DNA from 3 places in the Oceanisphaera ostreae genome. Region 2 is predicted to be linked to each of the others. Evidence: predicted binding sites of a transcription regulator. Region 2 holds the regulator's gene; each other region holds the start of a gene.
What was found. The regulator LexA, encoded in region 2, represses DNA repair genes until DNA is damaged. The targets are predictions, from matches to a motif close to ANCTGTNTNNNNANACAGNT.

Region 1 (10,363 bases), on a different contig from region 2:
CCGACATCTTTCACGGCGGCAAAGTCGATTTGGATCATCATGGGCGTGATCATCACCCAAATTAGTACCGCCACCACTAAGTTCACGTGCGCAAATTCTAAATGTGCCAAGCTAGCAAATACACTGGGCACCGCTTGGCCTAACAGCACGCCCGCCACTATGCTTAAGCCAACCCACACCGATAAATAACGTTCAAATACGCCCATCTGATTTATTCCTGATCTACATGATTATAAGGCAGTTTGATTGACTCTGTTTATCAACTGTTCGGCGGTTTCTACACGCTCTGAATAACGATCCGTTAAATAAGCGTTGTTCTCACGGGTGAGCAAGGTGAACTTCATCAGCTCTTCCAGCACATCCACAATGCGGTTGTAATAAGGTGAGGGCTTCATGCGATTATTATCGTCAAACTCTAAAAACGCCTTGGCCACCGACGACTGATTAGGAATGGTGATCATACGCATCCAACGGCCTAAGATGCGCAGCTGGTTCACCGCATTAAACGACTGAGAACCGCCACACACCTGCATTACCGCCAAGGTTTTACCTTGCGTAGGCCGTACTGCGCCAAGTGAGAGCGGGATCCAGTCAATTTGTGCCTTCATTACCCCAGTCATGGAGCCATGGCGCTCGGGCGAGCACCACACTTGGCCTTCCGACCAGCTCACCAAGTCTCTCAGCTCTTGTACCTTGGGGTGTTCAACATCGTCACCATCGGGCAAGGGTAAACCGGTGGGATCAAATATTTTAATGTCGGCTCCCATCGCCAATAACAAACGTGCTGACTCTTCTACTACCAAGCGGCTAAACGAGCGTTGGCGTAACGATCCATATAGCAACAATATACGCGGCTTGTGCTCGGCACCCGCTTGACCTGGTGCGGTAAACTCGGGCAATTGAAATTGCTGCTGGTCGATATTAGGCAAACTCAGATCCGTTAAGCTCATGCGTGGGCTCCTAGTGTCTGTTGATCTGTCGTGGTTAAACCTAATTGTTGCAGGGCATCAGACCACTGGGGTTTGTCTTGGCGGGCAATGTCTAACAAGGCGCTCACTCTGTTATTAATCAGCTCAAGGGTATGGCGAAACGCCGCTGCTTTTTCAGCATCGCTACCCACAATTTTGGACGGATCGGCCAACCCCCAGTGCATCACCAAGGCGTTGCCAAACCACACCGGGCAGGCTTCATTGGCTGCAGAGTCACACACCGTGATCACCACGTCGGGCGCAAAGTCGGTCAAGTCGTCCCACGACTGGCTGCGCAAGCCTGTAGTCGCAATGCCCGCTTCAGCCAAATAGGTGAGCGATAACGGATGCACCTCGCCCGAAGGCTGACTACCGGCACTTCTCGCCTCAAGCAGCCCTTCACCTTTATGCTGGGTTACGGCCTCAGACAAAATACTGCGACAGCGGTTATGGGTACATATATAGAGAATTTTCATCATTCGCGCTCACATTGGAAGGAATCAGCTGCCAGCTGTTGCTCGCATTCAGTTAGGTAATCGGGATGGTGCGTCGCCGTACTCTTCAGTATGTCTCGCGCCCAGCTTGGCAAGTTTGGATGCAAACGGTAATACACCCACTTACCTCGGCGCTCATCCATCAATAACTCACATTTTCGCAATTCAGCTAAATGCCGAGATACCTTAGGTTGGCTCAGTTGTAACGCCTGCTGTAGATCACACACGCACAGCTCTTGGTGCTGACTGATCAGCAGTAACGATTTCAAACGAGTGTCGTCGGCAAGGCACTTAAAAAATACTAGAGGCGGCATAGCAACAAATCTCCACAATCACATATGAATTATCATATATATGGAGATTCAGATGTCAAGATTAAAGAGAAGAGAAGATAAAATGAAAGAGACGATGAGGCTTCAGGGGAAAACCTAATTTGCAAAGGGCGCTTTAGCTGGCCAGCTTTACGAAACAAAACGTTCGTTTACGCCCCCCTCAGCGTAAATCGCTAAGCGACCGCTTGAACAGAGTCGTTATTGTCGTGAACCTCGGGCTCATCCGCCTGTTCTTCGATGTTTGCTTCAGTCGCAGGGGCTTTATCTGACTTTTTGGCGGACTTCTTTTTCGGTCCACTTAACAGGTCTTGATTTTGTGCTAAGTACAGAGCTAATGCTTCTCGGTCAGTCTCGTTTAAACTGATCGGCGCATCGGCAAGTACATCGTCGAGGTGTTCGGCCAGATCGAGCAGTCGATCATAGGCATCGGCTTCTTTCTTATTGGTAAACGTCATTTTTTCGATTCCGTTTCTTACTACAAGGTACTGTATTGTGACTGCCATAACTTGCTCCTATCATGTATGTATATACAGTAATATTATCCCGTGCGAGTTGCAAGGGCTCACACGGGCATTTACGATTGGACACAGCGACGATCAACCCTTAATGTGGCAGTGTTATTATCCTAATTCGTTTTATACTAGCGTCTGTTGACCTTTTGCCATTAATGTTTATTTAGCCGTTCGCTGGCGTGCTGGCGCATTTTGGCCGATAGTTTGTAGGTGATGTGCGTTTTTTAAGCGCCCTCACACTAGCGCACGGCTCAGAAGATGAGCCATTCCCCTAAGCTAGGTACATGGATTTAGTACCTGGCTTTTTTTGTTTGGTATTATTTATATAACAAGTTTGCGCAGCAAATTTGTATAACAAGCGGCAGGAAGCCACCTTACTTACCTTGGAGGAACAAGCCGCGCCATGTCATCTGATACTACTCAGGCATCTAATGCCACCTTGCCGCTTATTATATTATTAGGTGCCGTGTCGGGCCTTACCCCTCTCGCCATTGACATGTATTTGCCAGCAATGCCCGCCATTGCCGAGACTCTGGGCACCAACTCCCATCGAGTACAGGCCACATTGGCCGCCTATACTGGCGGTTTTGCGCTCGGCCAATTGCTATTTGGCCCTTTGTCTGACGCCAAGGGCCGCCGTCCGGTATTATTGGGTGGTATGTTGGTGTTTGCCATCGCCGCCATGCTGTGTGCCATGGCTGACAGCGTTGAAAGTCTCACGTGGTTGCGTGCCGCTCAGGGTTTTGCCGGTGCGGCCTCTGCGGTTGTGGTACAAGCGTTAGTGCGGGACTTATTTAACCGAGAAGACTTTGCCCGTACCATGGCCTACATTACGCTGGTGATGACACTCGCCCCGTTAATAGCCCCTATGCTAGGTGGCCATTTGGCGCACTGGTTTGGTTGGCGCTCTATTTTTTGGGTACTGACCGGCGTCACCGTATTAATTGCCGTGTTTAGTAGCCTTAAACTGCCAGAAACCTTGCCTCTAGAGCGGCGCCAGCCCTTGCACTTTGCATCGATTATTCGCAGTTATCTACGCCTGATTTCCAGTCCAGTGGCATTGGGTTTTATGTTGTGTGGTGCCTTCTCATTTGCCGGTATGTTTGCCTTTTTAACCGGAGCCTCGTTTATTTATATCGAGCTGTATGACGTATCGCCCCAACATACGGGGTATCTGTTTGGCCTGAACGTACTAAGCCTGATGCTGTTTACCACGCTAAATGGCAAATGGGTGCGTAAATTAGGTTCACGCACCATGCTGCGCGTAGCCTTGAGCTTGCAATTGCTTGCAGGGCTGTTAATGCCAATAGGAGCGTTATTGGGTTGGGGGCTGTGGTCGGTAGTGGCACCCATCATGTTATATGTGGGCGTTATCTCCACCATTGGCAGTAATAGCATGGCCAGCTTACTGAGCAGCTTGCCCAACTTGGCTGGCACCGCCTCGTCATTAGCAGGCACGCTGCGCTTTGGCATCGCCGCTCTCGCCGCGGCTTTCGTCTCGCTACTACCCGACACTTCCCCTTTATATATGCTGGGCACCATGAGCGGCTGCGCCTTGTTATCGGCACTGGCCTATTGGTTATTGTGCGAAGGCCGAACGGCCAGTGAAGGGTGAAGGGTGAAGGGTGAAGGGTGAAGGGTGAAGGGGAAAAACATAGTACCCTGCTCCAAGAGCCTAGCTAAAGATTAAAAGCCAAAGCGTGGCCCAAAAAACAAAAACACCGAGCCAATGGGCTCGGTGTTTGTCTTTTAGCTTAGTGTAGGGCGCTTGGTGTTACTATTTTTTCGGCCCATTTAATAAAGCTTCTATGCTGCCGACGGCACCTAGTACGCTGCTGGCTTCAAAGGGCAAAAAGATACGATCGCCCTCTTTACCAATTTCTGGCAAGGTTTTGAGGTATTCGAGCCCCAGTAAATAGCCAATGACCAATTGCGGGTCTAGTCGTTCATCGCCAGCTGACAACACTTCATCGATAGCCTTGCGTTGGCCTTCGGCCATTAGAATGGCGGCCTCTTTACTGCCTTCCGCGACCAAAATACTGGAGCGTTTCTCACCTTCAGCCTTGGCAATAGCTGCTTCTCGCTCGCCACTGGCCCGCAATACTAAGGCTCGACGCTCGCGCTCCGCCGCCATTTGCTTGCGCATGGCGTCTTCAACTTCTGCCGGAATAATAATGTCTTGAATTTCCACGCGGGTGACTTTAACGCCCCACTTATTGCCGGCTTCGTCCATTACCACCTGTAACTTGTCGTTAATTTCTTGGCGAGACTCAAACAGTTTATCGAGCTCCATTTTGCCCATTTCGGAGCGCAGCGAGGTTTTGGCTAAGATCTCGATAGCTTGGATCAGGTTTTCAGTTTGATACACGGCACGTTCGGGATCGATAACCTGAAAATACAGCGCACCGTTCACGTTAACGCTCACGTTATCCGCCGTCACCACCGACTGCCCAGGAAAATCAAGTACGGTTTCGCGGCGGTCAATGCGGGTTTCTTCTTTCACGACAGCAACATTTTCACCGCCAATCGCCTGATAACGGCGCACTTTAATAGAACGCGGTTTATCAACAAAGGGGATCACCCAGTTTACACCTGGGCTTAGGGTCTTGTTATAACTCCCCAACCGCTCAATCACCACCGCTTCTGACTGCTGTATTATCATCAGCCCCTTCGCGATAAACACCAGAATAACCACGGTAAATACCAGTGCTACCACTAATGTTGCATCCATACTCTTTCTCCTATTAATCAATAATGGCGGTAATGCCATCAAAGCGACATACCTTAACCTGAACCCCAGCCGTTAGCTCGGCGCCAGATGCACTGCGCACCATAAATAGATCGCCTTCTAACTTAAGGCGATAGTCACCCGAAGGAAGCTGCACTATTTCACCTTGTTGTTGGCTGCCTTCTCCAGCTAAAAAACTAGTACGCTGAGACGGTGCATAACGACGAAATAAATATTTAAGCGCCGGTGCTAACACCAAAGCGGCAATGGCAAAGGTAAACCACTGTGTCGCTACCCCTACACCTAACCAAGCTGCTGCCATGGTGATTAGCGCTGCTAAGCCTAAGGCAAAGGCAACAAATCCAGTGCCCGTTAATTCCAATAAAAACAATAGTAAGGCGGCAATTAGCCAGCCATGCCATGCAAGCAAGATGCACCTCCTAAAAACACAATTAAGATATAAAGCGCCCAACAAGAACATAAACACGCTTGATGTTCGGGTTCACGCTTATGTCAGAGTCATCGCCACCACCATAACACCGCCGGCCAAGCGAGTTTATCTTTATGCCGTCTGCTTGGCAGTCCTTAATGGTCTGGTGTTTGTTGGTCCTCTTCACTCTTCACCATTTTGCCGTTCGTAATACATTGGGTCAGCAAGCTTTCGTATTGCGCAGTCAAATTGGCAAGATACTCGTTAACGTCATCGCCGTGCGTCATTTCGTCGCCCACAATCACATCGCAATTGAAGGGCACGAGCAGTGCTTCTCCTTTGGGTAGCGCCTTACCAAGCCCATGCAAAATAATCGGGATCACCTTGGTATCAGGGTAACGCTGTATAAGACAGTGGATACCGCGCTTTAATTTAAACTCTCTTTCTTCAGTTAATGAACGGGTGCCTTCTGGGAAAAACACAATAATTTGCTGGTTTTCTAGGGCATCAAAGCAGCCTTTAAAGAGCTCTTCTCGGGCTACTTTGCCGTCTCGTTCGATAGGGATGATGTCTAGGCAATTGATTGAAAACCAGGCTACCCATTTATTTTTCAAGAAGTAGTCTGCCGCAGCAACGGGCCGTACTCGATGCAGTTGCGAGAGCGGATATAAACTCATTAACACCAGTGTATCGAGGTGGCTGGTGTGATTTGCCGCCAAAATAGCCGGCCCGTTTTTAGGTAAGCCTTTGCGGTTAACCAAATTAAGGCCCAGCGCAATCAGCACCACAGGTTTCACAATTAACAGGAAAAATAGCACTTTCCCCCACTTTATTGAGGTTAGCGTTTGTTTAAGTTGGCTCATCATCGTCACTCAGTTAGGCGATAAAATCTTTGGTGATGTAGTAAAAATAGTGGAAGAATATCGGTGTGCTATACATCAAACTGTCTACCCTATCGAGTAATCCGCCGTGGCCGGGGATCAGTGAGCCGGTATCTTTAATGCCAATATCGCGTTTAATGGAAGACAGCACTACATCACCAATAAAGCCCACACTCGCAATTAATGCGCCCGCAACTAGCCCCTGCTGCCATGACAAAATAGTTAAAAATGGCGCCAGCAGACCGGCTAAAATGGTCGTCATCACTAAGCCGCCCAAGAAGCCTTCCCACGTTTTGTTGGGGCTCACTTTAGGGATAATCTTGTGCTTGCCGAACAGCTTGCCAAACACGTACTGGCTAACATCATTGCTTTGGGTAATAAATAATAAAAACAGCACTAGTCCGATAAAGCCAGACTGTTCATTAAAACGACCAAGATTAACTAAGTAGGCAATGTGGCTCAGTGTAAACACCGCGAGCATTAGACTCCACTGTATGGTGGCATTCGCTTGAATATAACCTTTTGTTTCGCCAATTAGCGTGGAGCGCATCGGTAAAAACAGAAACATATAAACGGGAATAAAAATAATAAACATGCCATACCATTGAATGTAGGCAAAGTAATACTGAACAGGAATGGACAGATAAGCCCAAAAGACCAGCCGTCGATCTACGGTGCGGAGTGGTGCTATAGAGTAAAATTCTTTTAAGGCCAAAAAGCTGACAAACGCAAAAAATATGGTGGTCGTTTTTTGCCCCATATACAGCGCGGCAAGCACTAAGCCGATGATCCACCACCATGACTTGGTTCTTAGCATCAATTCTTCGTAGTCACGGTCTGGGTGTTTCTGTTTTTTTACAACCGCAATAATGGTGGCAACAATTAATGCACCCACTAAAAAAAGAGTCATATAAAATGAATTTTGCATTATTAGTCTCGCGCGTTAATTAAATTGTTGTGTTGATGGTGTAAGTCGGCCAGTGACCACTACTCCGCGACCAAAGAAGAGACTGCTGGGATAGTCTCCACCGACCAGCACATGACAGGGACGTCATGTGCTGAGCGCACATGGGGCGAGCTTGCCTCACCTTGACGAATCATTTCAGCCTGACCGAGCATCCAGTGAATGCCCGTAGCTGGCTGAAATGATGAGTGTCATTAATCTGCAGCATGTCGGATCTGGCTGCTGTGGTTGCGCAGGCCAGTACCGAAAAGACAGCGCCACATCATCGTGGGTAGAAAAAGTGTGAAGTTCGGCGTCGCGCATAGGCGGTTGGTTTCCTTACCAAATGAATATGAATGCAGGCTAAGTGTTATTCGCCGCTTCCGCCAGTCCGCGGCGCACTCGATTATATAAGGTGTACATTAACAGTACTAATATCAGCGCGAGAATAACGGTTACCCAAGTGCTATTAATAAGCCCCATCGCCACCCCAGCTCCCAACACGCCAAATGCAGCGGCGCGGTCACTCTTGCCCATGGGGCCGTCGTACCGTCTCGATGCACCGACCATTAAACCGAGTACCCCGGCGTATTCTACAAAGGCTGCCATTAATACCACCACCAGCACCAGCGGCGCCGACACGCTGGGGATCAACGCAAACGGTAGATACAAGGCGCTGTCGGCGACCACATCGCACAGCTCATTAAGGTAAGCACCCAACTTAGACTGTTGCCCAAACTCACGCGCCAGCATGCCATCGATGGCATTTAGCGCCATGCGCAGCAACATCCATACGGGGATCAGCGCAAACAGCCACAGCCGCGGTGCTTGCCAAGCAATCACCGCGGCGATTAACAAAGACACGGCGGCCGCAGCTAGCGTCACCTGATTGGCCGTTACCCCACGCGCGGCCAAGCGCCTGACCATGGGCCGGAGTAAGTTTTGAAAACGAGGTTTTAGCGAGTAAATGGAAATCATGGCTGGCCTCTATCACACCAAAAGCAGTGACAAAAAATGGTTTTTCTCTGTCACAACCGTCAGTATTTGCTATAAAACGTTGGCACAACAGGCTACACGTTGGCTTCTCATATCACGCGCCTTCGTCAGCATCGCGAATACGCTCTCGGCGCTCAAACTCTTCTTCCATGGCCGCGTTAATTTCGTCGAGTATGGAGCCTACGTCGGCGTTATTACCGTCATCTTCAAATTCGCCACTTAGCGTGGAGTTAGGCGTTAGCTCTCCCTCTTTGAACAGGGCCCACATTTCTTTTGCGTATTGGGTCTGTAATAACTCAGGTGCAAAGCCGCCATAATAGCGACGCATATTATTAACGTCGCGCGCAAACATCGCTTGCGCGCTATTATTGGCGGCCGCATTCACCGCTTGGGGCAGGTCAATAACCACCGGGCCATAATCATCCACCAACACGTTAAACTCAGATAAGTCACCGTGTATAATGCCCGCACACAGCATCAACTTAACGTAGTGCATCATCAGTGCGTGATCTTCAATGGCCTGCTCTGGTGACATCAACACATCACCGAGTCGTGGCGCTACATCGCCCTCGCCATCGGTAACCAATTCCATCAGCAATACGCCATCCACGCAGCCGAAAGTTTCAGGTACGCGTACACCCGCAGCAGCTAAATTAGATAAGGCATCAACTTCGGCATTTTGCCAAATTTTTTCTTGTTGCTGACGACCATAGTTTGAGCGTTTTTCCAGGGCGCGAGCCTCACGGCCACTACGCACTTTTCGCCCTTCATTATATTGAGCCGCTTTTTTAAAGCTGCGCTGAGCCGCGTCTTTATAGACTTTGGCGCAACGAATATGCGCACCACAACGGACAACGAAAACATCCGCTTCTTTACCGCTCATTAGGCGGCTGATCACTTCATCGATGAGACCATCATCAACAAGAGGCTGTAGGCGTTTGGGTGTTTTCACAGGCTACCTGCTAAGTAAATTCGACTATCGATCATTATTTTATCGAGTACGTTTGTGTGTTTAGGTATTTGCAGCAAACAGGGTATCATCTTTGAGGTTTAAAGGCGGCTATGGAGCCATATTGAGCTGCAACTTACCCTATCACGCTGATATAAAACGTCATAATAAGTCTCTTTGAAGCCTTTTAGAACATCAAGAAGCCAATCTGGTATTGAGAGTAGCAGCCACGCTTACATGTGTGGCCGTAACGAGCACAGTATACCTAAAAGAAAGGTCGCCATATATGCCGATAGCAAAAACGCCAATGGCGCTTAGGCACGGCTTAAACCGCCCCTAAGCGCCATATAATTCCCCGCCAAAGTACGGGGGAAACGTTAATAGCTATTAATATTGCTTGGCACGTTTACCACGTAATATTTTCTTTTTCGGGCCTGTGCTTTCGGGTGTTCTTTTTAAACGCACCGGCTTCGAAGCTGTTTTGTTGCTCGACTCATCAATCGACTTGGCGCGGCGGGGTTTACCCTTAGGCTGCGGCTCGTTTGGGCCTCCAAACTGAATAACAGTTTCACTGGCTCTATTAGAGCGACCAGTGATGACCTTGCGCGAAAGACTTTTTAGTAATGAACCACGGCTGGTGACTTCAAAACCCGGCTTAATAATGCGTCTGATCTCACTACCCGTCAGCTTTTGAATGCGCTCTAACGCTTGCTCTTCTTCACGGCTAACAAATGAAATAGCCGTGCCTGGCGCCCCTGCCCGACCCGTACGACCAATACGATGTACATAATCTTCGGGTAAATAAGGCAAGTTAAAGTTCACCACATAATCTAGACCCTGAATGTCTAAACCACGGGCCGCCACTTCGGTAGCAATCAATACTTGTAATTTAGCGGATTTAAAATCAGCGATCGCACGGCGGCGCGAGCCTTGGCTTTTATCGCCATGGCATACGGCGGCTTCAATCTTGCTCTTTTTAAGGCCAACTAATAACCGATCTGCCTGCTCTTTAGTACTGGTAAACACCAACACCTGAAACCAGTTTTTCTCTGTTAATAGCTGTTCAAATAATTCGATTTTACGGCTTTCTTCTACCGGGTACACCGCATGTCTTACGGTATCCGCCGTGC
Region 2 (10,363 bases):
GGCCATCATCCTGGCCATCGTGGTGTTGGGCGGCATGGGGTCCCAAATTGGGGTGGTACTGGCGGCCATCGTCATGACAATATTGCCGGAATTAACCCGCGAATTTAACGAATACCGCATGTTGTTGTTTGGCTTGTTGATGGTGCTGATGATGATTTGGCGGCCTCAGGGGCTATTGCCGATGCGCCGACCACATATGGAGCTAAAACCATGACGGCTTTATTAACGGTTTCCGGTCTCACCATGCGCTTTGGCGGGTTAGTCGCGGTGGATCAAGTGGCGCTGAATATGCAAGAGCGGCAAATCGTCTCTGTAATTGGTCCGAATGGCGCCGGAAAAACCACCGTGTTCAACTGTTTGTCGGGCTTTTATCAGCCCAGTGGCGGCTCGGTGCAATTCAAAGGGCAGGCCATTGCGGGTATGCCTGGTCATAAGATTGCTCGTCTAGGCATGGTGCGGACCTTTCAGCATGTGCGTTTGTTCAAAGAGATGACGGTGCTCGAGAACCTGCTGGTGGCGCAGCATTTTCATCTTAATACCGGGTTTCTGTCGGGGTTGTTTAAAACACCGGCCTTTCGCCGCTCGGAGCGGGAAGGGCTAGCGCTGGCGCATTATTGGCTAGAAAAAGTACAGCTTACCGAGTTTGCCAACCGGACCGCGGATAACTTGTCTTACGGCCAGCAACGGCGACTAGAAATTGCCCGTTGCATGGCGGCACGGCCACAACTGTTGATGCTGGACGAGCCGGCGGCGGGGCTAAACCCGAATGAAACTCATGAGCTGAATCGGCTGATTTGCGACTTGCGTGACAACGAAGGGGTGAGCATTTTATTAATTGAGCACGACATGAAGCTGGTGATGGATATTTCCGATTACATTTATGTAGTGAATCAGGGGCGCCCCTTAGCCGAAGGCACGCCAGAGCAGGTGCGCAATAATGCAGATGTGATCAAAGCCTACCTGGGAGAAACCTGAACATGCTGCATGTGGATAATGTTAATGCCGGTTATGGCAAGATTCAGGCGCTGGAAAACGTCACCATCAATATAGAGCAGGGTGAAATTGTCACCTTGATTGGTGCCAACGGCGCCGGTAAAACCACCTTGATGATGACCATTTGTGGCGAGCCCAAGCCGACTCAGGGGCGGGTGATGTTTGAGGGCCAGGATCTCACCAGCCTAGATACGGCCGCCATTATGCGTAAAGACATCGCCATCGTGCCGGAAGGACGACGAATTTTTGCTCGACTCTCGGTGGAAGAAAACCTGTATATGGGCGCCTTTTTCGTTGATAAGCGCGAGCACGAAGGGTTGCTCGCCGAGGTATACCAGATGTTTCCTCGACTCAAGGAGCGAATGCATCAGCGCGCTGGCACCATGTCGGGGGGGGAGCAGCAAATGCTGGCCATCGGCCGCGCCCTGATGAGCAAGCCGCGATTGTTGCTACTAGACGAGCCTTCGCTGGGTTTGGCGCCCATTATCATTGCGCAGATTTTTGCCACCATAGCGCGGCTGCGTACCGAAAAAGGCATGACTATCTTTCTGGTTGAGCAAAATGCCAATCAGGCGCTGCAGCTGGCCGACCGAGGTTATGTGTTGGAAAACGGTCGGGTTATTTTGGCCGATACCGGTGCTGCCCTGTTGGTCAACGAACAGGTACGACAGGCGTATTTGGGGGGCTAACTAAAAACATCGCGATAAGCCTTACGTTGTAAGTGGTAGATAAACATCGGCTTACTTTTACTGCCAAGGTATGGCTTAAAGCGTAAAGCTGCTATTCGACAGGCTGAGTGCTGATAATAAAACACTGCCTAATGCCAAGTGGGATGAGATTGGGTAAACTGGCCGAAATTAATGCAAGGAGTTACCCATGGAACAGTTTGCCCATATTTCTGTTGCCGAGGCCGATAGCCTGCTGGCGAAAGGTCAGGCTCGATTGGTGGATATTCGCGATCCCCAGTCGTTTGCCCTGGCGCATGTTGAACAGTCTTTTCATTTAACTAACGACAGTATGGTCACCTTTACTAACGAGGTTGATTACGAGACGCCGGTTATCGTGATGTGTTATCACGGCGTTAGTAGTCAAGGTGCCGCTCAATACCTTATTAATCAAGGTTTTGAAGAGGTGTACAGCCTAGATGGCGGCTTTGAAGCTTGGCGTCGCACACAGCCTGTTGTGGCGCAGTAATGAAGTTGCTGTTAGTGCTAGATGATCCGCGCCGTGCTCAGTCATTCGTAGATTACCTAGCTGACATCGGCTTTAAATGCGAACTGACGCTGGATGATGAGCACAATGTTAGTATTTGGCTGGTCGATGAGTCGCAGTGGCTGACCGCTGAGCCAGAGGTAAAGCGCTTTATTGCCGAGCCGCTGCATCCTCGCTATCAAGACGCTGCCTGGCGTCAGGGCGATACTCAAGTACACTTTGCCAAGGGGCAATCGCAACCAGGCTTGTTCAGAGACGTGCTTAGCCGCACCGGCCCCGTCAATATGCTAGTGCTGCTGGCCTGCGTAATAGTATATGGCTTCAGCCGCTTGGGTCTGCCTATGTTTGAGCTGTTGGCATTTCCGCCGCAGCTTTCATTGTTGCTGGGACTCGATTTTTGGCGCGGTTTTACGCCTGCATTATTGCACTTCTCTTTAATGCACTTGGTGTTCAATTTATTTTGGTGGTGGTATCTGTCCAGTATGGTCGAGCGCCGTCGTGGACATGGCAAATTACTGCTCTTGTTACTGGTGGCGGCTTTGTTGCCTAATGTGATGCAGTTTTTGACCAGCGGCCCTTACTTTGGCGGCTTGTCTGGTGTGGTGTATGCGCTGCTAGCGTATGTGTGGCTATCGGGTCGACTCAACCCCATGGGTGGAATTGGCTTACCCGACGGCATGGCAGTGATCATGGTGGTGTGGCTGGTGTTAGGCTTTACCGGTGTATTGGGGCCCGTGGCTAATTTAGCCCATTTGGGCGGCGGGCTAATCGGCCTGCTGCAAGCTTGGCTTGATCGAGCCAAGCCGGTGCGGTAAACGAACTTATTACTTATTGATAGAGAAACTTGGTGAACATCAGGCGGCGAATCGGTGTTTCACCGGTTTCTTTCAATAGTAAGTCATTGAGTCTTTCTCGGCCAAGCTGTGCCAGTTCATTGCGTACTGCTAGAGAGCGAATCTCTTGCCGATTTTGCTCGGCCAGCAGGTTATTAATGGCATCTCGCAGCAGGGGGATATGCAGTTCTACCAGCGGCATTTGGTCCGCACTTTCTAGCATTAAATCTACTGTTACCCGAACATAGCCTAATGATTGCCCTGAGTTCTGGTAGTTGGTAATAATGTCAGGCTCTATGGTGTAATATAATGGCCCTTCTGGGACAGCTTCTTCCGCCTGAAGAGATCCAACGGTGAATAAGACACAAAGAGCGAGTAAGCGAAACATTAATAAGCCTTGCTAGCAGAATAATATGGGTATTGTTTAAACAAAGTGTGGGCCGGTCAAGTGAATACGTGTTTTTTGAGATTAAAGCTGCAATTAAACGGTGAACATTGCCAAGTTAATGGCGAAATACAGCCGTGATTTATCCTACAGATGCCCCCTGGAGCTGGAACACCAGGCAACCAGAACGTCAGCTAGAATCTCAACCAGAGTGTCAACAAGAGCTACGTGACTGGCTGCAAGACACCGGTTCTTTAACCGAACGCTTACGGCAATGTTGCCAACACTTTCGCGTACAATTACAGCGCACGCGTGCGCAAGTGAGTTTAACGGTAGACCAGGCGGCTTGGTTGGGTGTAGATCGCGCTTATTGCCGAGAAGTCTTATTGTTGTGTGACAATCAGCCGTGGGTTTATGCCAGCTCGCTGTATTCACCTGCCGCTTTAAAGGCCGTTCCTGCATTGGGCGGGTTAGGAGAGCGAGCTTTGGGAGAGTTATTGTTTGAGCACCCTAAACTAACCCGTAGTGACTTTGAGTTTGCGCAGCTTACTCGCAATCAGTGGCTGCAGTTGCTGCAAGAGCAAGCTGAGTTAGGCCCGGCTTCGTTATTTTCAAATATACCAACTAATACTCAAGCTAGTGCCTCGGATGCTTTGCCTTGGGCACGGCGTTCATTGCTGGCTATCCCTCAAGCTGGCGTATTGGTAACCGAATTATTTTTACCTGCAGCTCAACGTTACCGAGAGTCAAACAGAGAATTAAATAGAGAGCACCGATGACAACCACTCCCACTACCGCTCGCCCCCGCTGGCGTGCCTATATGGCATTAGCCCGACTCGACAAGCCCATTGGTACCTTACTGTTGCTGTGGCCTACCTTATGGGCGATTTGGATTGCTGGTAACGGCCAGCCGTCACCCTGGGTTTTGTTGGTGTTTGTGGTGGGCGTGTTTTCTATGCGCTCGGCGGGGTGTGTGATCAATGATTATGCGGACCGTCATATTGATGGCCATGTTAAACGCACCGTTGCCCGACCCTTGCCTGCGGGGGAACTGACGGAGCGCCAAGCGTTGGGCTTTTTTGCGTTGTTAGTGCTAATCTCTTTTTTACTGGTACTGACCATGAATGCCCTGACGATTACGCTGTCGGTGGCGGGGTTAGGCTGGGCGGCGTTATATCCCTTTATGAAGCGCTACACTCACTTGCCGCAGCTATTTTTGGGCATCGCTTTTTCTTGGGCAATCCCAATGGCGTTTGCCGCACAAAGTGATAGTTTACCAATAGGGCTGTGGTTATTATTCGCCGCTAACCTCACCTGGACCATTGCCTACGACACTATGTATGCCATGGTCGACCGCGACGATGACTTGCGCATTGGCGTTAAATCCACCGCTATTTTATTTGGCCGACGCGACAAGTTAATGGTGGGGCTATTGCAGCTGAGTACCTTGGCGTTATTAGTGGCGGCAGGGCTCGCCTTTGCGCTGGGCCCGCTGTTCTATTGGAGCTTGTTGGGTAGTGCTGGTTTGTTTGTTTATCAGCAGCGACTTATTCGCGATCGTGAACGCATGCCTTGCTTTACTGCCTTTTTGAATAACAACTTCGTAGGCATGCTGGTGTTTGTCGGCATAGTGATCACCCTGCTGTAAGACACAAATACAGCACCGAGCCTAAGATGAAATCAGATCCTATAAAGGTCCAAACATTGATCTTTTAGCTCGGTACTTGGTGTTATATTTTTGCTCAACATTCAACATTCAACATTCAACATTCAACATTCAACATTCAACCTTGCAAACTGCGGCGGACGGCACTGGGCAATAGGGGGTAGAGTGTGCAACGTAGCTGCTCTAGCTCGTCATGTCCTGCTTGAGCCTGATGGCCGTAACCTGCAGTTTCTAATGCCTCAGCCAGCATATTAAACAGCGTTTTGTCGAATAATTCAGGCGCCTGAATGCCGTGTAACATGGCTAGGTGTTCGGCGAGTTGCTGGCTGTTATCTTGCAGCTGCTGGCGCTCGACGCTGGGCTTTAGGCAGGCGACTACCACACTGTAGCGTTGCAACGAAGGTCGAATAATCCTTGCCAATAACAGTAGTTGCAGCTGTTGCTGTGGCTCAACCCACCAGCCTTGCTGGCGAAACTCCACTAAACCCAGTTGCTGTAATGCTGCTAACTGGCTCTCAAGTTGTGCCGATAACTCGCAGTGCGCCACATTAAGAAACAGCTCGGCTTTTAGCAGGGGGTATAAACGCTGTAAGCGTCGTAATAACTCGCTGGTAACAATGCCCTCATGACGCTCTATTAAAGTTGCTAACAGTGCCGGCAGGGCAAATAGATGCAGTATATTGTTGCGATAATAGCTCAACAGTACCGATTGGTGGCGATCAAGATAGATGATCTCCCCCAAGGTATTAGTTTCTTGCTCAAATTTTCCTAGTTCTAATGCTTGAGCCAGTAATTGTTCGCTTTGTTGTTCAGGAATAACCACGTGTTCGCTGTAAGGGCAAAGGCGCAGATAATCCAGATAGATCTGCATTTGTTGTTGCAGCTGCTGGCGAGTGAGGGCGTGGCGATCTGAAGTAAGCAGTGCGGTGGCACTTAGCGTGAGGCCATTTACGGCGGCGGCGGAATTAATGCGGGTCATTACCTCGCGGGCCAGCGGAGTGACTAGCTCGCGAGTGGTGCTGTGTGGTGCTGCCTCTGTATTTAGCCATTCGGCTAATGGCAATGGCTCACCAAAGTTGACGAAGCCACGGCCAAAGTTACGTAGCTTGCGAATGATGCCCAGCAGTTGCCAAACACTTTCTTTTTGCTTACTGCCACCTTGTAACTCTTTATGATAACTGGCCACTTCCATGACATGTTCATAGCCTAGATACACTGGGATTAAAGTGATGGGACGATCATTGTTTTGCATGGCGGCTTCGAGGGTCATCGACAGCATACCGGGCTTGGCAGGGAGCAAACGACCGGAGCGCGAGCGGCCGCCCTCGGCGAAGTATTCCACCGCATAGCCACGGCGAAATAATAAATTGAGATACTCCCGAAACACGGTGGCGTAAAGTCTGTTGTCTTTAAAGGTACGACGAATAAAGAAGGCCCCGCCACGACGAAATAAGGGGCCGGCAGGAAAGAAGTCCAAGTTGATGCCGGCCGCAATATGGGGCGGCACCATGCCTTGGTGATAAATCACATAAGACAGCAGTAAATAGTCCATGTGGCTGCGATGACAGGGCAAATAGACTAGCTCATGGCCTTCTTGAGCCAATTGCCGTACTCGCTCGGCGCCGGTTACCGACAGGCCGCGATAGAGTTTGTGCCAAAGCCAACCGAGTAATCGGTCGCCAAAGCGGATCAGCGGATAGGAAAAGTTAGAAGCAATTTCATTCATATAGGCCTGAGCCTGACGACGCGACGCTGCGATATCTTGTGATTGCTGCTGGCTATGCTCTTGTATGGCCTGCACTATGCCGTCGGTTTGCAATAATTGTGTTAGCAGCAGCTCTCTGTTTGGCAGTTTTGGCCCGGTGGCGGCCAGCCGTTGGCGGCTAAAATGAAGACGAGTAATGCGGGCTAGCTTATGAGCTAGATTAGGGTCGGCAGCCGAGCGCTCTTGAAGTTGGGTCAACAACAACGGCGCACTAAAACGTACCCGATTTTCTCTGCCCTTTAGCAGCACGATTAGCGCCTTGCGCAAGGCGCTAGGGGAACGACTGCGTACTATGCTCAGCGAAGACGCACGGTCACCTTCGCGGCCCGGTGCTCGGCCCCAGAATAGACTCACCGGAACTAGCTGAATGGGAGCCGGGTGCCGCTCTTGTGCCGCTAACAGTTGATTGAATTCAGCCAAGTAAGGGGTTGCGCCGCGAGCGCGACGACCTAAGCTGGCGGGTTTATCTAAGCAGATCACCCGGGGCTGGATGTGCGCTTCAATCGTTAAAGGCGCAAAAGGGCTCGGCAGGCCTAATTTTTCGCAGCAAAGCTCTAGTGTGAGTAAGTCTGAAATAGACGCCGTTTTTAAGATGTAAACAATCGGCTGCTCAAGATTGATGGCCAATTCGGCCACCGGATCGGCGGGCAGACTTTTATGGTTTACCAAGGTGGCAATTAACGGACGAAACAAGCGGCGAGCCCAAGAAGAACCGAACATCATACAACAGCAACCCCAATATTTATGCGGTGGGCAAGATTATCAGATCAGACCTCCGATGTCTTGACGCTACTGCAGCAGGATTTTGTACTTGCTCTGTTGAGTTTACTGGATATACTGACAGTAAGCTGTATAAAAAAACAGGTGTACTATGAAAGCCCTTACTCCGCGTCAGTCTCAGGTACTGGATATAGTTAAAGAACATATCCAACAAACCGGCATGCCACCCACCCGTGCCGAAATTGCCCGTACATTAGGCTTTAAATCGGCCAACGCCGCCGAAGAACACCTTAAGGCCTTGGCCAGAAAAGGTGTGATCACCATGATGCCGGGTACGTCTCGGGGCATTCGGTTAGTTGAAGAAGAGGAGCAAGAAGATGCGGGCTTACCGCTGATTGGTCGGGTGGCGGCCGGCGAGCCCATTCTGGCCCAGCAGCACATAGAGAGCCATTATCAGTTAGACCCTGCGCTGTTTCATCCTGCCGCCGACTTTTTGCTGCGAGTAAAGGGGATGAGTATGAAGAATATCGGCATTATGGACGGTGATCTGCTGGCGGTGCACAAAACCCAGGAAGTTCGTAATGGCCAAGTAGTGGTGGCACGGTTAGACGACGAAGTAACGGTAAAGCGTTTTCAGCGTAAAGGCAGCAAGGTGAGCTTGCTTCCCGAAAATGACGAGTTGTCACCTATCGAAATCGACCTGCGCAGCCAAGAGCTAATTATCGAAGGGCTGGCGGTAGGCGTTATCCGCAACGCCGACTTCTAAGCTTTTTACCGCCGTTTAAATTGGGGCTGCCATGCGGCCCCAATGTCCTATATTTTGCCTGCTTATGCCTCGTTCAGTGACCTTTTTAGGTCATGCTGCCGTTTTTGGTCTAATACTCCCACCTAAAATAATTCAACTCTACAAGACATCAGTCCCCGCGATTTAGTTTTAACTCCTCACTCAATCTTTACGTGATTTTCTTCTGTCTGCTTTCTTTTTTCGCTTTTGATGCTTTACTTGTTGTGAGTGTTGGGTCGGTGAGGAATGAGTCTGGCCACTCGGTTTTACACGATAAGTACACCAAAATTCAGGATGAAACTGGGGGTGCGTGGTGAAGCTAATTTTTCTGCTGTTATTCTTGCTGATATCCCTGCCAATGCGAGCGCAAACACGCTTCAATATGACTGAAGGGGTCACTGATATCAGCCAAGAGGTATATGGGCTGCATATGATCATTCTCATCATCTGCGCCGTGATTGGAGTGGTGGTGTTCGGCGTTATGTTTTGGGCCATTATTCACCATCGCAAATCTAAAGGTGCCCAAGCTGCTCAGTTTCACGAAAGCACTAAGGTCGAAATTATTTGGACCATTATTCCCTTTATCATTTTGATTGCCATGGCGATTCCTGCCACCCGTACTTTGGTTGCGATGGAAGATGCCAGCGAATCGGATCTCACGGTGCAAATCACCGGCTCGCAATGGAAGTGGCACTACCGTTATTTTGATCAAGGAGTGGAGTTTTATAGCCGCATTGGCACCTTGCCAGAGCAAATTACAGGGCAGGTGGCTAAGGGAGAAAACTACTTACTTGAAGTTGATTACCCTTTGGTATTACCTACCGACCGAAAAGTTCGTTTTCTTATAACCTCGGATGACGTCATTCACTCTTGGTGGGTGCCGGCGTTTGCGGTGAAAAAAGATGCGGTGCCTGGCTTTATTAACGAATCTTGGACCCGTATCAACGACCCCGGTATTTATCGCGGCCAGTGTGCCGAGCTGTGCGGTAAAGATCATGCCTTTATGCCGATAGTAGTGGATGCTCGAACCGGCGATGAGTTTGATGGATGGCTGGCGAGTGCGCAGGAAAAACAAGCCCAAGATAAAGCCGATGAGCAAAAACTGCTGGCAATGGAAATGTCGATGGATGAGCTGATGCAGCAAGGCGAACAGGTCTATCAGCGTACTTGCGCCGCGTGTCACCAAGCAAATGGCGAAGGTATATCCGGTGCTTTTCCGGCTCTTAAAGGTAATGAGTTGATCCTCAAAGATAAGGCGGCCCATCTGAATATCGTGCTGTACGGAAAAACCGGCACCGCCATGCAAAGCTTTAACAAGCAGTTGTCAGTTCAAGAGCTGGCGGCAGTGATTACCTATGAGCGTAACGCCTGGGGCAATGATACTAAAGATGTAATACAACCCAGCGATATTGAGCAGGCCAGACAAGGACAATAGGGGGCAGGGATGGCACCGTTAAATAAAACCAATACCGCCGATGAGCACCTGAACGTTAACGAGGTGCATCATGGCCCGGCCAAGGGCATTAAACGCTGGCTGTTTACTACCAATCATAAAGATATCGGTACGATGTATTTATTGTTCAGCTTGTGTATGTTTTTTGTAGGCGGTTTTATGGCCATGCTGATCCGCGCCGAATTATTTCAGCCTGGATTGCAGTTAGTTGAACCCAATTTTTTTAATCAAATGACCACCATGCATGGCTTGATCATGATTTTTGGTGCCGTTATGCCGTCCTTTGTGGGGCTGGCTAACTGGATGATTCCATTAATGATTGGCGCGCCAGACATGGCGTTACCACGGATGAATAACTGGAGCTTCTGGATACTGCCCTTTGCTTTTTTATTGCTGCTGTCGTCGTTGTTTATGCCCGGCGGTGGCCCTAACTTTGGCTGGACTTTTTACGCGCCCCTTTCTACTACCTATTCGCCAGACAGTACCGCCCTGTTTGTGTTCGCCATCCACATTATGGGCATCAGCTCTATTATGGGGGCGATTAACGTCATT
Region 3 (10,363 bases), on a different contig from region 2:
TATGGGGTTGCTCCGAGACCTGATGCATCAGGAGGATCCTTGTAAGTCATGATTGATAGGCGGTGCTAAATGTATATACATGAAAGGTAGGTAGGTTAATGAGGTGTGCAATTAATGTGATCAATGTCAGTTATTTTAGTGTTTTTAGTTAATAATGGTTGCTAGAAAAAAGTAATAGGTTTAAATGTATATACAAATATCGTTTTGAGGACCTTTTCATGCATCAGTCATCACTACAGCTCTGGATCAACGTGTCTTTGTTTGATGGTCTCGAGAGTGCCACCGAGCCGATGGCAATCGCGGTGAAAGAAGGGCGTATTGCCTGGCTTAAGCCGGTGAGTGAACTAAGCGTCGACGACAAATCCGGTTTTGAGTGCATTGATGTAAAGGGTGCGCTGATGACCCCCGGATTGATTGACTGCCATACCCATCTGGTATTCGGCGGTAACCGCGCTGGCGAGTTTGAAGCCCGATTGGAAGGTGCGAGCTATGAAGAAATCGCTCGAGCCGGCGGCGGCATCATTAGCACGGTACGTGCTACCCGCGCCGCTTCTGAAGATGAGCTTTTCGAGAGCGCCAAACCTCGTTTACAGGCCTTGATAGCTGATGGCGTGACCACAGTTGAAATCAAGTCCGGTTATGGTCTGGATGTGGAAAACGAATTGAAGATGCTGCGAGTGGCACGTCGTCTTGGCCGCGAACTGCCGGTGCGGGTGGTAACAACCCTGCTCGGTGCTCATGCTTTACCGCCGGAGTATAAAGACGACGCCGACGGCTACATTAGCCTGGTGTGCAGCCAGATGATCCCGGCTGCGGTCGCCGAAAGGCTGGCCGATGCGGTGGATGTATTCTGCGAAAATATTGCTTTCTCGGTCGAACAGTGCGAGCGGGTTTATGCCGCCGCCAAGGCTCACGGTCTGGCCATCAAAGGTCATACCGAGCAGTTATCTAACCTGGGGGGCAGCGCCGCCGCTGCTCGGGCCGGCGCGCTGTCAGTCGATCATATCGAATATCTGGACGAAGACGGAGTTAAGGCCCTAGCAGAGGCTGACACCGTGGCCACCTTGTTACCCGGCGCTTTTTTCATATTACGCGAAACTAAGATGCCGCCCATCGAGCTGCTGCGCCGCTACCAAGTACCGATGGCGCTAGCAACCGATGCCAACCCGGGCACCTCACCCATCTTCAGCCTGAAACTGATGTTGAATATGGCTTGCACGCTATTCCGCTTGACCCCCATCGAGGCTCTGCGCGGCGTGACCGCCCATGGTGCTCAGGCACTGGGATTACAGACCGAGGTGGGTCGCATCGCCCCCGGGTTACAGGCGGACTTCTGCTTGTGGGATACCACTAACCCGGCAGAACTGGCCTACAGCGTGGGTCTGCCTCGGCTAACGCACCGTGTCGTGGCTGGAAAAATGTCAGGAGGTGCAGCATGAAGCCGGACATGAATCTTTGGAGTGGACGGGTCGATCCCGAGGCGAATACCGCCCGCTGGCACCAGCAGGTGCGGCCGTTCAGCACCGCGGCCGAGCCGGGCACGACCCTGATTGGTTTTTGCAGCGACGAAGGCGTACGCCGCAACAAGGGGCGTGTGGGTGCCGCCAAGGGACCGGCCGCCATGCGCAAGACGCTGGCGAGCCTGGCCTGGCACCAGTCGGGCCCGGTTTATGACGCCGGCGATGTGGTCTGTGCAGGCGAAGATCTGGAAGCGGCGCACAGCGCCCTGGCCGAGCGGGTCGCCGAGTGTCTGGCACACCGCCAGCTGCCCATTGTCATGGGCGGTGGCCACGAGGTGGCCTTCGGCTCCTGGAGCGGTCTGGCGCAACATTTTATGACACAAGAGGCTACGCAAGCACAGCCCCCGCGTATTGGCATTATCAATTTTGATGCCCATTTCGATCTGCGCGATCCAGGTCTGGTGGTGTCTTCTGGCACTCCCTTCGCCCAGATAGCTCAGGTTTGCGAGCAACGGGGCTGGCCTTTTCAGTACGCCTGTCTGGGCGTAAGTCGGGCTTCCAATACCCAGGCATTATTCGATAAAGCCGAACAGTTGCAAACACTGGTATGGGAAGATCGGGCCATGACTCAAGGTCGGCTGGCCGAGATGAAGAGCGATCTCAACGCTTTTATCGGTCGCTGCGACCACCTATACCTGACCATAGATATCGATGTGTTTCCCGCAGCCCAGGCACCCGGTGTAAGCGCACCGGCCGCCCGGGGGGTAGCACTGGATGTGATTGAACCATTGATTGAACAGATTACCGCCAGTGGCAAGTTACGACTTGCAGATTTGGCAGAGCTTAACCCCGAGTATGACGTTGATGGCCATACGGCACGACTGGCGGCTCGGTTAATTCATACTTTGACACTGTAGAGGGACACACCATGTCACAACAAGATATGTCACAGCAAGACAAGCGTCACGCGCCAGGCCGTGTGACCAAATCACCGACCGGCGTGAACAAAATTTGCAAGAGCTGGTTGACCGAAGCCGCCTACCGCATGCTGCACAACAACCTGCACCCAGACGTGGCCGAGCGTCCCGAAGATCTGGTGGTGTACGGTGGTATTGGCCGCGCGGCTCGAGACTGGGATTGTTTCGACCGCATCGCAGAAGTACTGACTCGCCTAGAAGACGATGAGACCCTGCTGATACAATCCGGCAAGCCGGTTGGTGTGTTCAAGACCCACGCCGACGCCCCGCGAGTGCTGCTTGCCAACTCCAATCTGGTGCCTCATTGGGCCAACTGGGAACACTTTAACGAGCTAGATAAGAAAGGCCTGATGATGTATGGCCAGATGACCGCCGGCTCTTGGATCTACATCGGCTCTCAGGGCATAGTGCAGGGCACCTACGAAACTTTCGTCGCCGTGGCCAAACAACATTTCAACGGTGAAGCCAAAGGTCGCTGGGTACTGACCGGTGGTCTGGGTGGCATGGGGGGCGCTCAGCCGCTGGCCGCCACCATGGCCGGTTTCAACTGTATTACCGTTGAATGTGACGAAACCCGTATCGACTTCCGTATGCGCACTCGTTACGTCGACAAGAAGGCCTACAGCCTAGACGAAGCGTTGGGTATGCTCGATGAAGCGAAAGCCAAGGGCGAGGTGATTTCCGTCGGCCTGCTGGGTAACGCCGCCGACGTATTCAAGGAGCTGGTCGCGCGAAACATCACGCCAGACGTGGTTACCGACCAAACTTCTGCCCACGATCCGCTGAATGGCTACCTGCCTCAAGGCTGGACCATGGAGCACGCCGCCGACATGCGTAAGCAGGACGAGGCCGCCGTGGTTAAGGCCGCCAAGCAGTCGATGGCGGTACAGGTACAGGCAATGCTGGATCTGCAAGATCGCGGCGCCGCGACCCTAGATTACGGTAACAACATCCGTCAAATGGCGCTGGAAGAAGGCGTGAAGAATGCCTTTGATTTCCCCGGCTTCGTACCCGCCTATGTGCGCCCGTTGTTCTGTGAAGGCATAGGTCCTTTCCGCTGGGTGGCACTGAGTGGCGATCCGGAAGATATCTACAAGACCGACGCCAAGGTGAAAGAACTGATCCCGGACAACCCGCACTTGCACAACTGGCTGGACATGGCGCGTGAGCGCATCGCCTTCCAAGGTCTACCTGCCCGTATCTGCTGGGTTGGCCTGAAAGACCGCGCTCGTCTGGCGCTGGCTTTCAACGAAATGGTTAAGAGCGGCGAGCTGAAAGCGCCCATCGTGATCGGTCGAGACCACCTGGATTCTGGCTCCGTCGCCAGCCCCAACCGCGAAACCGAAGCCATGCTCGATGGCTCCGATGCGGTCTCTGACTGGCCGTTGCTGAATGCCTTGCTGAACACCGCAGGCGGCGCGACCTGGGTTTCTCTGCATCACGGTGGTGGTGTGGGCATGGGCTTCAGCCAGCACTCGGGTGTGGTAATAGTCGCCGACGGAACCGATGCTGCCGCCGCCCGCCTGGGCCGAGTACTGCGTAACGACCCGGGTACCGGGGTGATGCGTCACGCCGATGCCGGTTATGATATTGCTATCGGTTGTGCCCGTGAACAGGGGCTGGATCTGCCAATGGTTAATAAGGATTAATGGGATGACGACTCTGACAATCAACCCCGGAAAAATGACACTGGCCGAGATGCGCAAGGTGTATGAGCAGCCGGTCCAGATCAAGCTGGCCCCCAGTTGCCACGACGCCATTCAGGCCTCTGTTGACTGCGTTAACCGCATGGTCGCCGAAGATCGCACCGTGTACGGCATCAACACCGGTTTTGGTCTGCTGGCCAGCACGCGTATCAAGCCGGAAGATCTGGAAACACTGCAGCGCTCTTTGGTGTTGTCTCATGCCACCGGAATGGGCGAATTGATCAGCGACGAGCTGGTACGCCTTATCATAATACTGAAGGTTAATGGGCTGGCCCGTGGCTTCTCGGGCATCCGTCTGCAGGTGCTGGAAGCGCTGATGGCCCTAGTCAATCACGAAGTTTATCCCTGTATCCCGGGCAAGGGTTCGGTCGGTGCCTCCGGCGACTTGGCGCCGCTAGCGCACATGAGCTGTGTGTTGCTGGGTGAAGGTAGTGCCCGTTATAAAGGCGAAGTGATTAGTGCCGGTCAGGCGCTGGAAATTGCCGGTCTCAAGCCGATGGCACTGGCACCAAAAGAGGGCCTGGCCCTGTTGAATGGTACTCAGGTGTCCACAGCCTTTGCCCTGCGCGGCCTGTTTGAAGCAGAAGACCTGTTCGCCAGCGCCATCGTGATCGGCGGTCTGACTGTAGAGGCCACCCTGAGTTCTCGTCGTCCGTTTGACCCACGCATCCATGAGGTGCGTGGCCAGCAGGGGCAGATCGATGCCGCCGCGGGTTATCGCCACGTGTTGGGTGAGTCCAGCGAAGTCAGCCAATCCCATAACGACTGTTCAAAAGTGCAAGACCCGTACTCTCTGCGCTGTCAGCCCCAGGTAATGGGTGCTTGTCTGACTCAGATGCGTCAGGTTGCCGAAGTGCTGTTGGTAGAAGGCAACGCGGTGTCCGACAACCCGCTGGTATTTGCCGAAGACAACGACGTGATATCCGGCGGTAACTTCCACGCCGAGACGGTTGCCATGGCGGCGGATAACCTGGCGCTGGCGATTGCCGAGATTGGCTCCTTGAGCGAGCGCCGTGTGTCCCTGATGATGGATACCCACATGTCCGGTCTGCCTCCTTTCTTGGTGGAAAATGGCGGCGTCAACTCCGGCTTCATGATAGCTCAGGTAACCGCAGCGGCGCTGGCCTCCGACAACAAGGCGCTGTCGCACCCGCATTCGGTCGACTCGCTGCCGACGTCTGCCAACCAGGAAGACCATGTGTCTATGGCGCCTAATGGTGGTCGTCGTCTGTGGCCGATGGCGGAAAATAGCCGCGGCGTGCTGGCTATCGAATGGCTGGCTGCCTGTCAGGGCCTAGACTTCCGCGATGGCCTCAAGACCACCGAAACGCTGGAAGTGGCCCGTAAGGCCTTGCGTGAAGTTGTTACTTACTACGATAAAGACCGCTTCTTTGCCCCCGATCTCGAACAGGCCGATGCACTGCTCAAGTCCAAAACCTTGAGTCATCTGGTGCAGCCGGGGTTGCTACCCAGTCGCTAAGCTTGAATGAATAAACAGGAACATTTGAGGGGGCTGCTTTGGCAGCCCCTTTTTTATGGGCGGAATAAAGCTCAGGTCATCTGATTAGCATCTCATGAGGCCTGTTTTTTTATCCAGTACTCCCTGTTACACTCTGCGCCCTTTATTAGCCTGGAACGTGGTCGATGGCAAATTTTAAAACGCATGTGCAAGTGGCGTCTGTGGTGAGCGGCGTGTTGGCGGGAGCTCTGGCCTGGACGCAGTTGGTGAGCCTGCCCGAAGCGGGCCTGTTGTGGTTAACCGGCACGCTGGGCGGGATTATGCCGGATATAGACGCTGATACCTCTCGTTCCATTCAGATTATCTTTCGTTTGTTCGGCATGCTCGGCACCACGCTGACGCTGCTCTATGGTCGCCAGCATTTACCCTTGCTTGATACCCTGCTGCTGGGGGCGGTGGCTTATCTGCTGGTGCGTTATCCTCTGTGCTGGGCATTCGCCCGCCTGACGGTACACAGGGCCAGCCTGCACTCGCTGCTGGCCAACCTGGTGTTCGCCATGGTTACAGTGGTGATTAGCCATCAGCTGTTTAATCTTGGTGCCGAGCTGGCCTGGCTGATGGGCGCATTCATGTTTGCGGGCGCGACCATTCATTTACTGCTGGATGAGCTATACAGCATCGATCTAGAAGGGCGGCGACTAAAGAAGTCGTTTGGCACTGCGTTTAAAGTGATAGCGTGGCCTGCATTGCTGCCCAATATTGCCTTGCTGGCGCTGCTGTTACTCGGCGGGTGGTTAGCTCCGCCGCCGCAGCCGTTACTCGTGGTGTTACGACAACTATTGCCGATTTCTTTCATCTGATAAGATAGTGTCTCTGGCATGGTTTATTACCAGCACACGCTATTATAACGATGATAAAACCGCGTAGTGATGCCAGCGCCGATTAACACTCCACACACAGGACACAGCAGATGAGCCTTGCAGACCAGGTATTGGCCGTAAACAATGACCTTCCTATCCGTACCCAGCAACCTGTACACAGCGGCAAAGTGCGCTCAGTCTATTGGTTAACCGAGGCCGATAGCCGTCGTTTAATTCAAGAGAAAGGCTACCCCGTTGCCGCCGATGCGCCCTTGGCCATTATGGTGATTAGCGACCGTATTTCGGCGTTCGACTGCATTTGGCGGGGCGAAGAGGGTATGCAAGGCGTGCCAGGTAAAGGAGCGGCTCTTAATGCTATTTCTAACCACTGGTTTAAGCTATTTCAAGAACAAGGCCTAGCTGATAGCCATATATTGGACATTCCGCACCCCTTTGTGTGGATCGTGCAAAAAGCGACACCGGTAAAAATAGAAGCTATCTGTCGCCAGTATATTACCGGCTCCATGTGGCGTAGCTACGCCAAAGGCGAGCGGGAATTTTGTGGTATTCGTCTGCCCGACGGTTTGCAAAAAGATCAGAAGTTACCCGAACTGCTGATGACACCTTCGACCAAGGGCATTCTGACCGGTATTCCCGGTGTGCCAGAGGCAGATGACGTTAATATCACGCGAAAAAATATCGAAGACAACTTTGCAGCCTTCAATTTCAAACAAGCTGACGATATTGCCCACTACGAGCGATTATTAACAGAAGGCTTTGAAGTAATAAGCCAAGCGCTGGCTAAACTGGATCAAATTTTTGTTGATACCAAGTTTGAATTTGGCTACGTCACGGATGTTCAGGGCCGTGAAAAAATGATTTATATGGATGAAGTGGGCACGCCAGACTCGTCGCGAATTTGGGATGGCGAGGCTTATGCACAAGGTCGTATCGTAGAAAATTCGAAAGAAGATTTTCGCCAGACTCTATTGAATCATTTTCCTGACCCAGATATTTTATTGAATAAAGAGCGCATGCCCGAGCGAGAAGCGCTAGCGCGCGATAACGCCTTGCCGGTTGAGGTGTTAATGAACATCTCTCGTACCTATGTCGGCATAGCAGAAAAGGTAACTGGTCAAAAATTAGTGTTATCGGATAATCCCAAGGCAGATATTATTAAGATATTACGAGAGCAATACGACTTGATTGATTAACCCCGTTTCTTGATTATAAAAAACCCGAGGCTTGCCTCGGGCTTTTTTATGGTTGTTGCTATCGCTATTAACGAGTGCCGAATACTACTATGGTTTTACCATGGGCGGAGATCAGCTCTTGCTCTTCTAACATTTTTAAAATGCGGCCCACGGTTTCGCGAGAACAACCGACAATTTGGCCAATTTCCTGACGAGTAATTTTAATTTGCATGCCGTCGGGGTGTGTCATGGCATCGGGCTGGCGTGCCAGGCTGAGCAAGGTTTCGGCAATGCGTCCGGTCACATCCAAAAACGCCAAGTCACCTACTTTTTGGCTGGTAGTTTGTAAACGCTCGGCCATTTGTGCCGACAGTCGCATTAAAATTTCTGGATTCACCTGAATTAACTGACGAAACTTCTTATAAGAAATTTCGGCTACTTCACAAGGCGATTTAGCCCGAACCCAAGCGGTACGCAGTGGATTATCTGTTTCTTCAAACAGCCCTAACTCACCGATAAAGTCACCTTTATTAAGATAAGACAGGATCATTTCTTTACCGTCTTCATCTTTGATAAGTACGGAAACTGATCCTTTAACGATGTAATACAAGGTTTCTGCTTTTTCGCCCGCATGGATTAAAGAGCTTTTTGCCGGATACTTATGAATATGGCAATGCGACAAAAACCATTCTAGGGTGGGATCACTTTGGGGCTTGCCAATAATCATGATACATCCTCTTAATTATTTTAATTAGCTCTGGCTTAGGCCTAGCAAGCAGGCTGCCTTGCACGTATATAGTCCGATAGCATAAAAGGCTTATGCCTCGCCATCAAGTGGCTTGGCCTTTTATCCTGCTCGTCGGGCTGCATTCAATGGGGTAATATGGTGCTTTTAATGAGGAGCAGTTATGAAAGCCAAGGTGAGTTGGTTAGAAGGCATGTGTTTTGAAGGACACTCTGAGTCTGGCCATAAACTGATACTGGACGGCACAAACCCAGGCAAAGGCCCTAGTCCCATGGAAGCGGTGCTACTAGGTGCGGGCGGCTGCAGTGCCATTGATGTGGTGTCAATTTTAGAAAAAAGCCGCCAGAAAATTACCGGCTGCGAAGTGGAACTTGATGCTGAACGGGCCGAGGAACCACCTCGGGTATTTACCGCGATCAATCTGCACTTTGTGGTAACAGGCCAGGACTTATCGGAAAAACATGTTGCTCGAGCGGTCAAGTTATCGATGGAGAAATACTGTTCGGTAATGAAAATGCTCGATAAGGCCCTAGCAGCGTCTTCATCTTATGAGATCCGCGAAGCTTAAAGATTTTCCCGTCTTGCTGACGCAGCTCAGAGCAACAGCCGTACGCCATACGCTGTCAGTGAAGTGCCGGTCGCGGTGTTTATTTTTAACTTACGGCTTGCGGCGTCAGGCGTATCGCGATGCCTTAAGCTGTCTCTTAACGAATTTTTCCGGTTTCCAGCAAGCGCTCCAGCATGGGGCGCAGTATAAGCTCCATCACGAAGCCGACTTTGCCGCCGGGCACCACTATGGTGTTACGACGTGACATAAAAGAGCCGTCGATCATGGCTAATAGGTAAGGAAAATCGACGTTTTTAATACCACGAAAACGGATCACCATCATACTTTCGTCGGCGCTGGGAATCACCTTGGCACTAAACGGGTTAGAGGTGTCTACGGTGGGAATACGCTGAAAATTAATATGAGTGCGAGAAAATTGCGGCGTAATAAAATTAATGTAATCTTCCATCGAACGCACGATAGAGTCGGTGACCGCTTCCCGTGAGTGGCCGCGCTCTGCAGTATCGCGGATCAACTTCTGGATCCACTCCAAGTTGACGATCGGCACCATGCCGATCAACAGATCCACATGCTGTGCCACATTATGATCATCTGTTACTACACCGCCGTGCAGCCCCTCATAAAACAACAAGTTAGTGTCGTCAGGTAACTTTTGGCTAGGTGTAAACGTGCCTGGCATTTGATTAAAAGGTACGGCTTCGTCAAAGGTGTGTAAATAGCGACGAAATTGTCCGGTACCCGTGTTGCCATATTCCTTAAAAAAGTGCTCTAACAACTCAAAATCGTTGGCTTCTGGGCCAAAATAGCTGATATGTCTACCTTGCTCCCGGGCACGGCGAATAGCCACGTCCATCTCTGGCCGAGTGTAACGGTGAAAACTATCGCCTTCGAGCATAGCGGCCTTAACCCCCAGCTGGGCAAACATAGATTTAAACACCTCGGTAGAGGTTGAAGTGCCGGCACCCGAGGAGCCGGTCACCGCAATAATGGGGTGCTTGGCAGACATAAAAAACCCTAAAAATGATAGAACTGTGAATGTTTATACGCAGTGCGCTGGGGCTAGGTCAAGACTTGTTTCGAAACTGTGCCGCCGGCAGTATGTTCACGCTCTCATGCAGTTCGCTGTACACTATGACCGCATCTCCACTCTTAAGTTGCTGTTTTACCTCAATAACTTTTTCTGCTAATGAAACATCTTGAGCACCGTACTCGGTGCCTTCTTGCAACACAAATTGCTCTATTACATTGTTAAGGGTGTCTTCACTGAGGTCGGTAAAAGGAATAATCATTCGTTTTTGTCCTTCAAATAAGGTGGCCATTGTTGAGCAAGCCATTGGGGCACCCGAGATTCTAACCAGTAATTAGGCCGCCAGGGTAAACCGTGTATAAAGCCCA

Region 1: ACFQ1C_RS10735 (YebG family protein) is a predicted target of LexA. The motif match lies at 2,310-2,329, and genes of this name have one in related genera.
Region 3: ACFQ1C_RS11970 (metal-dependent hydrolase) is a predicted target of LexA. The motif match lies at 5,723-5,742, and genes of this name have one in related genera.

What each region holds. Positions count from the first base shown of each region.
Region 1 covers NZ_JBHTJS010000038.1:3,669-14,031, reverse strand. Annotated here, with positions in the region: gene arsB (ACR3 family arsenite efflux transporter) at 1-206, opposite strand, end outside; gene arsH (arsenical resistance protein ArsH) at 231-950, opposite strand; gene ACFQ1C_RS10745 (arsenate reductase ArsC) at 947-1,447, opposite strand; gene ACFQ1C_RS10740 (metalloregulator ArsR/SmtB family transcription factor) at 1,444-1,776, opposite strand; gene ACFQ1C_RS10735 (YebG family protein) at 1,968-2,297, opposite strand; gene ACFQ1C_RS10730 (Bcr/CflA family multidrug efflux MFS transporter) at 2,710-3,921, shown strand; gene ACFQ1C_RS10725 (SPFH domain-containing protein) at 4,084-5,037, opposite strand; gene ACFQ1C_RS10720 (NfeD family protein) at 5,051-5,464, opposite strand; gene ACFQ1C_RS10715 (lysophospholipid acyltransferase family protein) at 5,620-6,327, opposite strand; gene ACFQ1C_RS10710 (phosphatidate cytidylyltransferase) at 6,341-7,273, opposite strand; gene ACFQ1C_RS10705 (CDP-alcohol phosphatidyltransferase family protein) at 7,652-8,266, opposite strand; gene ACFQ1C_RS10700 (PA4780 family RIO1-like protein kinase) at 8,379-9,236, opposite strand; gene ACFQ1C_RS10695 (DEAD/DEAH box helicase) at 9,621-10,363, opposite strand, start outside.
Region 2 covers NZ_JBHTJS010000028.1:18,867-29,229, reverse strand. Annotated here, with positions in the region: gene ACFQ1C_RS06880 (high-affinity branched-chain amino acid ABC transporter permease LivM) at 1-214, shown strand, start outside; gene livG (high-affinity branched-chain amino acid ABC transporter ATP-binding protein LivG) at 211-975, shown strand; gene ACFQ1C_RS06870 (ABC transporter ATP-binding protein) at 978-1,682, shown strand; gene glpE (thiosulfate sulfurtransferase GlpE) at 1,870-2,187, shown strand; gene glpG (rhomboid family intramembrane serine protease GlpG) at 2,187-3,020, shown strand; gene ACFQ1C_RS06855 (flagellar basal body-associated FliL family protein) at 3,034-3,426, opposite strand; gene ACFQ1C_RS06850 (chorismate--pyruvate lyase family protein) at 3,561-4,202, shown strand; gene ubiA (4-hydroxybenzoate octaprenyltransferase) at 4,199-5,071, shown strand; gene plsB (glycerol-3-phosphate 1-O-acyltransferase PlsB) at 5,208-7,577, opposite strand; gene lexA (transcriptional repressor LexA) at 7,726-8,340, shown strand; gene coxB (cytochrome c oxidase subunit II) at 8,672-9,793, shown strand; gene ctaD (cytochrome c oxidase subunit I) at 9,803-10,363, shown strand, end outside.
Region 3 covers NZ_JBHTJS010000045.1:3,734-14,096, forward strand. Annotated here, with positions in the region: gene ACFQ1C_RS11945 (hypothetical protein) at 1-28, opposite strand, end outside; gene hutI (imidazolonepropionase) at 219-1,439, shown strand; gene hutG (formimidoylglutamase) at 1,436-2,377, shown strand; gene hutU (urocanate hydratase) at 2,389-4,086, shown strand; gene hutH (histidine ammonia-lyase) at 4,091-5,623, shown strand; gene ACFQ1C_RS11970 (metal-dependent hydrolase) at 5,788-6,462, shown strand; gene ACFQ1C_RS11975 (phosphoribosylaminoimidazolesuccinocarboxamide synthase) at 6,573-7,676, shown strand; gene crp (cAMP-activated global transcriptional regulator CRP) at 7,744-8,382, opposite strand; gene ACFQ1C_RS11985 (OsmC family protein) at 8,564-8,968, shown strand; gene ACFQ1C_RS11990 (phosphoribulokinase) at 9,105-9,974, opposite strand; gene ACFQ1C_RS11995 (YheU family protein) at 10,033-10,257, opposite strand; gene ACFQ1C_RS12000 (hydrolase) at 10,254-10,363, opposite strand, start outside.